DNA from 2 places in the Planococcus beijingensis genome. Region 1 is predicted to be linked to the other one. Evidence: riboswitches for the same ligand, from Rfam matches in the RefSeq annotation. Region 1 holds a riboswitch; the other holds the start of a gene.
The links. Region 1 has a riboswitch for S-adenosylmethionine ahead of IRE19_RS15835 (bifunctional homocysteine S-methyltransferase/methylenetetrahydrofolate reductase). Riboswitches for the same ligand answer to the same signal wherever they lie in the genome.
Positions count from the first base shown of each region.

Region 1 (3,783 bases):
CCGCTTTGACATTCAGCATGTCCTGGCTCGTCTCCAGCAAGATCAAATCCGCTCCGCCTTCAATCAATGCCTTGGCTTGCACATAAAAGTTTTCCAGCATTTCATCAAATGTCGCGCCGCCTGTCACCGACAATGTTTTCGTCGTCGGCCCAATAGCACCGGCCACAAAACGCGGCCATTCCGGCGTTGAATAAGCAGCCGCCGCCTTTTTTGCGATTTCCACTCCACGCCGGTTGATTTCCGCTGCCTGATCGCCGATTCCATACTCATCCAACACGATCGGCGTTCCGCCGAATGTATTGGTGCAAAGAATATCAGCTCCCGCTTCCAAATAGGCCGCATGAATTTCTTCAATAACCTCCGGACGGACAATATTCAAATATTCGTTGCAGCCGTCGAATTCATCACCACCAAAATCTTCAGGTGAAAGATCCGCATTCTGGATCATCGTTCCCATAGCTCCATCGATGATCAATATTCTTTTTTCGAGTTGTTGTTCAATAAGATGTTTGGACATGTATAGGATCGCTCTCTTTCTGTTGATCTAGTTGTCTGATGTAATGGATCAATTCCACGGTCATATCGTAACGGACAAACGGTGTGATCAGGTAGATGCCATGGAACAGTTCAGCTGCTGTATCGATCAATTCTTTCGCAATCTGGATGCCTTCTTCCGTCGCGCGGCCTTTGTCTTCGCCGCAGGCACGCATACGTTCAAGCGCATCTTCCGACAGTTTGATTCCCGGCACTTCATTGTGCAGGAATTCGGCACTGCGGATGCTCGTCAACGGCATAACTCCGATAAAAATCGGTGTTTCCAGGTGTTTGGTCGCTTCGTGGATTTCGATGATTTTCTCTTTTGTGTAAACCGGCTGCGAAATGAAATAATCTGCACCGCTTTCGATTTTCTTCTCCAGTCTCGCTACGGCCCGGTCCAGCACACGGACATTCGGATTGAATGCCGCAGCGACCGAAAAGTTGGCTTTTTTCCGCAAAGGCTTGCCGGAAAATGAAATGCCTTCATTGAGCTTTTTGATCAGCTGGATCAATTCCATGCTCGACACGTCATAGACGCTGGTTGCTCCCGGGAAATCGCCGACTTTGGTCGGATCTCCTGTTACGGCGAGTATATCATGGATTCCAAGCGCATCGAGCCCCATCAAATGCGATTGCAGACCGATCAGGTTGCGGTCACGGCAAGTAATGTGGGCAAGCGCCCGAATGTCTTGCTTGTGTTTGAGGATCGAGCCCATCGCCATATTGCTGATGCGGGGCGATGCCAAAGAATTGTCCGCCATGGTTACGGCATCCACTCCCGCCTCGTTCAAAGCGGCAGAGCCTTCCAGGAATTTAGTGGTATCCAAATGGCGCGGCGTGTCCAGCTCCACAATGATGGTCCGTTCCGTTTTGGCTTGTTCATGAAGCGGTTTGACTGCCAATGCTTCCGCTTCACGGATGACAATCGGTTTTCTTTCCGTGACTTCTTTATGGGCAATCGGCGGCAAATGGTTCAGGTGTTTTTTCACTGCTTCAATGTGTTTCGGCGTTGTGCCGCAGCAGCCACCAATTAAACGGACCCCTTCTTCTCTCAACAACAAAGTGGCGCGTCCAAAATAATCCGCTTCCGATTCATAAACGATCCGGCCATCCTCCACATCCAGCAGACTGGCGTTCGGGTATGCCGACAAAAACGCTTTTTCAGGCAAGGTGACTTCTTCAAAAGCCTGGATGGTATGGTGTGGCCCCAAGCGGCAGTTGACGCCGACAATGTCCGCTCCCAGACTTTCCAGTTGATGAAGAGCATCGTTCAACGACATTCCATTTTGCAGAATCCCTGGGTCATGCATGGATACTTGCGCAATCAATGGTGTATCGGTCATGCCTTTCAGGTGCTTGACCGTTTCCGCAAGTTCTTCGAAATCGTAATAGGTTTCCAGCAATAGGCCGTCGGGATTTCCCGCCAATAAGTGGCTTGCCTGCTGGTCCACCATCGCAATGATTTCCTGCAGGGTGGCATCGCTTTTCCGGATTCCACGGATTCCGCCGATGGTTCCGAAAACAAATTGGCCGCCTGGCGCTGCTGCACGCTTGGCGATGTCGATCGCAGCTTTATTGATATCAGCGACTTGCGCTTCCAAACCGTAGCGTGCCAGCTTCGCTGCATTCGCTCCATACGTGTTGGTCTGGATGATGTCCGCACCGGCTTTGATGTAATCCAGATGGATCTTCTCAATCACTTCCGGGCGCTGAAGGTTCAATTCCTCATTGCAATACTCGATGCCGTACGAATACAGCAATGTTCCCATGGCTCCATCCGCTGTCAAAATCCTGGTCTTTAATTCGTCTAATAAACCCACTCTTCTCAACCTCCCATATATACAAAAAAAGCCTTCATGAAAAAGAAGGCTTTACGATATCAAACTCGTTCCTTTTCATCTGCCAGACAATTTCTTGTCTGCTGGATTTAGCACCTGACCTTTCGGCTGGTTGCTGAAGCTTCATAGGGCCAGTCCCTCAACTTCTCTCGATAAGAATTCACTATTCAGTTTTAAGTATTCTAAATATGGTACCTGTATCTGAAGAGCAGGTCAAGGCAATCTGTCGAAAAACAATGAAATTTCTGTGATTTTTTTCACAATGTATACGTTTAGGGCATAAATCAATTTTATACTTTCATCCAACCGTTGAAATTAGACCAGGAAAAGGGCGTTATGTTTTTATAAAGGCACTTAGAAAAATTTCCGAATGCATCCCGATTTTTTGCAGTCCTGCAATTCAGTTTGTCTTCAGGAAAATCGTCCATTGATAGAATTAAATCGAACATCATGTACATCAAATCGATACCAGGTGAACGGCCCTTCTTCCAGCATCCAGGTGATTTCCATCTTCACTGGAACGGTCAGTCCCCCCACTTTCCGCTGCTCTTTAACAGTGCCCACGCACAGCAGGGGACGTGCGTCTTCTCCACCGTCTTTGTAGCGCCAGGCTTCCACTTTCAGCAATTCGTTTTGTTCATTGAAAAAATAAGTGACAGAACCTTTAAGACCTTCAAAATTCATGGTCGCTGTTGCGGAGTGTGCGTCCACCTCCTCCCAGGAAATGAAGGGACTGAGGACAGCCGAAGGATACCAGACTAGCTCCATCAGGTAACGCTGGAGTGCGGATTCATTGGTCTTTTCATCATCAACTGTTTTGGAAATCGGAATAATGCCGGCAAGCTTGATATGCATGCCTGCCTTCCCTTCCAAAAAACTGTCTTTTCCTGTCACAACCAATCCTTTTCCCATTTTCAACTTCACGATCCATCGGAAAGCTGGTGGATCTGTATGGCTGATTTGTTCTGCTTCGGATACGGTCCACCGCTTCTGTTCGGGTTTCAGTTTCATTACCCCCGATTGCTTAAGGCTCACCAAATTGATTTGTTCATGGCCAACAGCCTCAATTTCAGATAACCACCCTTTTATACAGGTTGGCAGTGAGCTAATCATATCTGCTGTCAGTTTGTTGGAAATTGCCCGACCTGTTTTCTTTCCGGCTTTTTCTTTATTCTCCATCGCTCTCCCTCCTTTTACTTGCTATACCTGTTTATTGAATGCATAAAGCATTTTATTATCAAATTTTATACGAAAGGTCAAAAAAAGAGTATTTTATAGCAAAGTGATATATATCAACTTGATATAGGGAGGCGTATAAATGGCTAGAGAAAATCATTCGCAATATGCCATTCTTGGTCTATTGACAACAGACTGCCGCACAGGTTATTCGATCAAGCAAATGATTGAT
Region 1 covers NZ_JADHDZ010000007.1:137,829-141,611, forward strand. The annotation lists gene metH (methionine synthase) at 1-517, opposite strand, end outside; gene IRE19_RS15835 (bifunctional homocysteine S-methyltransferase/methylenetetrahydrofolate reductase) at 498-2,357, opposite strand; SAM riboswitch class I at 2,430-2,534, opposite strand; gene IRE19_RS15840 (DUF6920 family protein) at 2,787-3,554, opposite strand; gene IRE19_RS18465 (PadR family transcriptional regulator) at 3,694-3,783, shown strand, end outside.

Region 2 (3,783 bases), on a different contig from region 1:
TGAAGCTCCCAAGCTGTCAGACGCGCACCTTGATAAACCGGACGGGTTTCACAGGCAAATACTTCAAACTCACGGCCGCGTTCGCTGCCAAGATGAAATGGCGCTAAAGCCGTACCGTATTTAGCGGTAGCAATCGAACCGGCGTTGCAGATGGTCATGACTTTCGTCTTTCCTTGCAGCAATACCAAAGCGTGTTCACCAATGCTGCGGCAGGACTCTTCGTCTTCTTTATGGATTTTCACAGCTTCCGCAAGCAGCAGCAATTTTGCCTGCTGCACGTTCTCCGCTTCTTGCACCTTGTCTTTCAAGCGGCTGAGCGCCCAGCCCAGGTTAACGGCAGTCGGCCGTGAAGAATTCAAATACGCTGCATCTTTTTCGACGTATTGCTGAAAAGCTTCCAAGGAAACTGCCTCGTGCCGCTGTGCTCCTATCGCTAATCCATACGCAGCGGTGATGCCGATGGCCGGAGCTCCGCGCACCTTCAAGGAGAAAATCGCGTTGTACACATCTTCTACAGTTTCAAGTGTTAAATAGTCAATCTCATGCGGCAGTTTCTGCTGATCCAGAATGGTCAGCTGCTGCCCATCCCATTTGATGGATAACGGAATGCTCATATGCGTGCCTCCTTTAGAATTTCCACCAAGTCTTTGATGGAAGCAGTTTGCTCGCGCTTAAGGATTAATTCCCGCCCAGTCTGCAATGCCTGCTTCTTGAAGGAAATTCTTTTATCATTGTCTTCGATGCTGTCCAAGTCTTTGACATGCGCCAGGCCAATCGTCCGGCGGATCAATTCGCAGCCTGCGAAACCAACGGCGTCGGCCAGTACTTTGCCGAGGACATATTCAAGATATCCTTCGGTCTCCTTGAACGATTCAACGCTCTGCGTTTGCCACAGTTCCGTAAATGAAGAAGCGAATACTTCCCATGTTTTTTCAATGTGGGCTACGATTTCCTGGCGATCCTCGCCTTCCCGTGTAATCGTTTGGAAAATCAAGTTGGCCAGAAACAATCCGACATCAAAGCCGATCGGGCCGTAAAAGCCGAACTCCGGATCAATGACTTTCGTTTCGGCCGGCCCCGCAAAAATACTGCCGGTGTGAAGGTCTCCGTGAAGCAGCGCTTCCGCTTCAGTCAAGAAACTCTTCTTCAATTTCGCCACTTCCAGCTGCAGTTTGCGGTCGTTCCAAATCGCTTCTGCTGCTGCCTGCAGCTGCGGTTCGTAATCATTGGTGTCAACATCGAAGAATGGATCGGTAAAAATCAGGTCTTCTGTGATTTTGCATAGCTCCGGATTGGAAAACTCAGCAGCCAATCGTTTTTTCTCAAAAGGATGCAGCCCGTAATCAGAAGTGTGGAATAAGGTCTGGGCCAGGTATTCGCCGATATCCTGTGACAGCCTTGGAAATTGCCGGCCGTTGATCAAGCCTTCCCGCGCAATTTCGAGATGCGATAAATCTTCCATCACCGTTATAGCCAATGCTTCGTCCGTTGCATGGACGGCCGGCACCAAAGACGGCACAAACTCGCCGTGCTTCTTCAGAACATTGGCTTCGATCGTCGCACGCTTCAATGTCAGCGGCCAACTTTCGCCGATGACTTTGGCATATGGCAAAGCCTGCTTGATGATCAGCCGCTTGCCTGTGGCTTCCTCTTCAATTTGAAAAACATAATTTAGATTGCCGTCGCCGATTTCCCGGCACGTCAAGTGAGCTGTATGATCAAATGCTTGAATCGCTTTCGCCAATTCGATGGCAGCTTCTTCGGTTAATGCTTTATAGGTGGTTGGAGCCGTAAGTGTCATGGTCAATCTCCCTTTCTCTGCAATATAAAAAGCCTCTTTCCAAAAGAAAGAGGCCAGAATAAGAGATCCCATGCCTCTTATCTTTCAGAAAATAAATTTCTGATGGAATTAGCACCGTGCCTTACAGGATATTCATCCTGGCGCCAAAGCGCCCCGTCTCACAACGGTATTACGGTCGGTTGCTGGGCGTCATCGGGCCAAAATCCCTCTGCCAGCTCTTGATAAGAGTACTGCTTATCGTGCTATTAAGTTCTGAAATGAATCCTATCACGATTCAGAATTGACTGTCAATCACATTTTTTAAATAAAAACAATTTTGCAACAATGCTGTTGACAGATTTCTGTGCACATGAAATAATCAGAATTACTTTACTCTATTAAAGCAGCTCTACCATTTCGAATGATCATTTCTTTTTACGCTGAGATTCTATAAGTAGGACCAGCCCAAAAAACTTACCCAATTTCATATCTTTCTTATTCAGAGCAGGTGGAGGGACAAGCCCTATGATACCCGGCAACCGGTCCAATGGTGGACACGGTGCTAATTCTTGCAGCCAGAACCGATGGCTGAAAAATAAGAAGTTGTTAAAGCCCTTAACCTCTTCTTATTTGAAGAGGTTTTTTATTTTTTAAAATTGCATGGGAGTGTTGAATACATGAGCATCTTGACTGCTACTTATCAATTATACGGAAAGCCTGGTTCTTTTGAGAAAAAGGCGGAAGGCATCGCTTTAGGTCTGACGATCGGCTCCTGGACCGATTTGCCGCTCCTTGAACAGGAGCAGCTGAAACATCATAAAGGAAACGTCGTTTCCATTAAGGAATTTGAAGAAATCAACCATCCATTGAAACCCGAACTGGTCAAAGCGGAAGTTGCTGTCGCTTATCCGTCCGCCAATTTCTCTGCTGATCTTCCGGCCATCTTGACCACGGTTTTCGGAAAATTGTCATTGGACGGAGAAGTGAAGTTAGTGGATCTGGATTTCAGCCACGACTTACTCAGCCATTTTCCCGGTCCACGCTTCGGCATTGAAGAAATCCGCAACACACTTGGCGTAGCCGGACGGCCGCTTCTGATGAGCATATTCAAAGGCGTCATCGGCCGCGATCTGGATTTTCTGTCTGCTCAATTGCGTGAACAGGCATTGGGTAGAGTGGACTTGGTCAAAGACGATGAAATTTTATTCGACAATCCGCTGACCCCATTTGAAAAACGCATCACCACTGGTAAGGACGTGCTGACAAGCGTTTATGAAGAAACAGGCCATCGTACGCTTTATGCGGTGAACTTGTCAGGACGAACTTCCGCACTGAGAGGAAAAGCACGAAAAGCACGTGAACTTGGTGCGGATGCTTTGTTGTTCAATGTTCATGCCTACGGGCTCGATGTATTGCAGGAACTGGCTGAAGATGATGAAATTGCTTTGCCGCTCATGGCACATCCGGCTTTCAGCGGTGCTTTCACTTCTTCCACTTTCTATGGTCTCGCTACGCCGCTCGCCCTCGGGAAATTGATCCGCTATGCAGGAGCTGACTTCTCCCTGTTTCCTTCTCCTTACGGCAGTGTTGCATTGGAGAAAACAGCGGCCCTTGCGCTCGGCAAAGAACTGACGATAGACAGCCCTCTGAAGCGCAGCTTCCCCGTTCCATCCGCAGGCATCCACCCTGGCCTTGTGCCATTGCTGATGGCTGATTATGGAATCGACAGTGTCATCAATGCCGGCGGCGGTGTCCATGGACATCCCGCTGGTGCAGCTGGCGGCGGACAGGCTTTCAGGCAGGCCATCGATGCGGTACTGCAGGGAGAAACTCTGCAGGCGGCAGGCAAACAACATCAAGAACTACAAACAGCACTTGAGCTATGGGGGTGAACCACTTGAGTAAACCGATTATTTTTTGCGATTTTGACGGCACCGTTACAGCCAATGACAACATCATCGCCATTATGAAGAAATTTAATCCACCGAACTGGGAAACCGTCA
Region 2 covers NZ_JADHDZ010000003.1:341,045-344,827, forward strand. The annotation lists gene mtnA (S-methyl-5-thioribose-1-phosphate isomerase) at 1-614, opposite strand, end outside; gene mtnK (S-methyl-5-thioribose kinase) at 611-1,801, opposite strand; SAM riboswitch class I at 1,876-2,029, opposite strand; SAM riboswitch class I at 2,273-2,382, shown strand; gene mtnW (2,3-diketo-5-methylthiopentyl-1-phosphate enolase) at 2,458-3,672, shown strand; gene IRE19_RS10380 (2-hydroxy-3-keto-5-methylthiopentenyl-1-phosphate phosphatase) at 3,678-3,783, shown strand, end outside.
Region 2: another riboswitch for S-adenosylmethionine. It lies ahead of mtnW (2,3-diketo-5-methylthiopentyl-1-phosphate enolase); the one in region 1 lies ahead of IRE19_RS15835 (bifunctional homocysteine S-methyltransferase/methylenetetrahydrofolate reductase).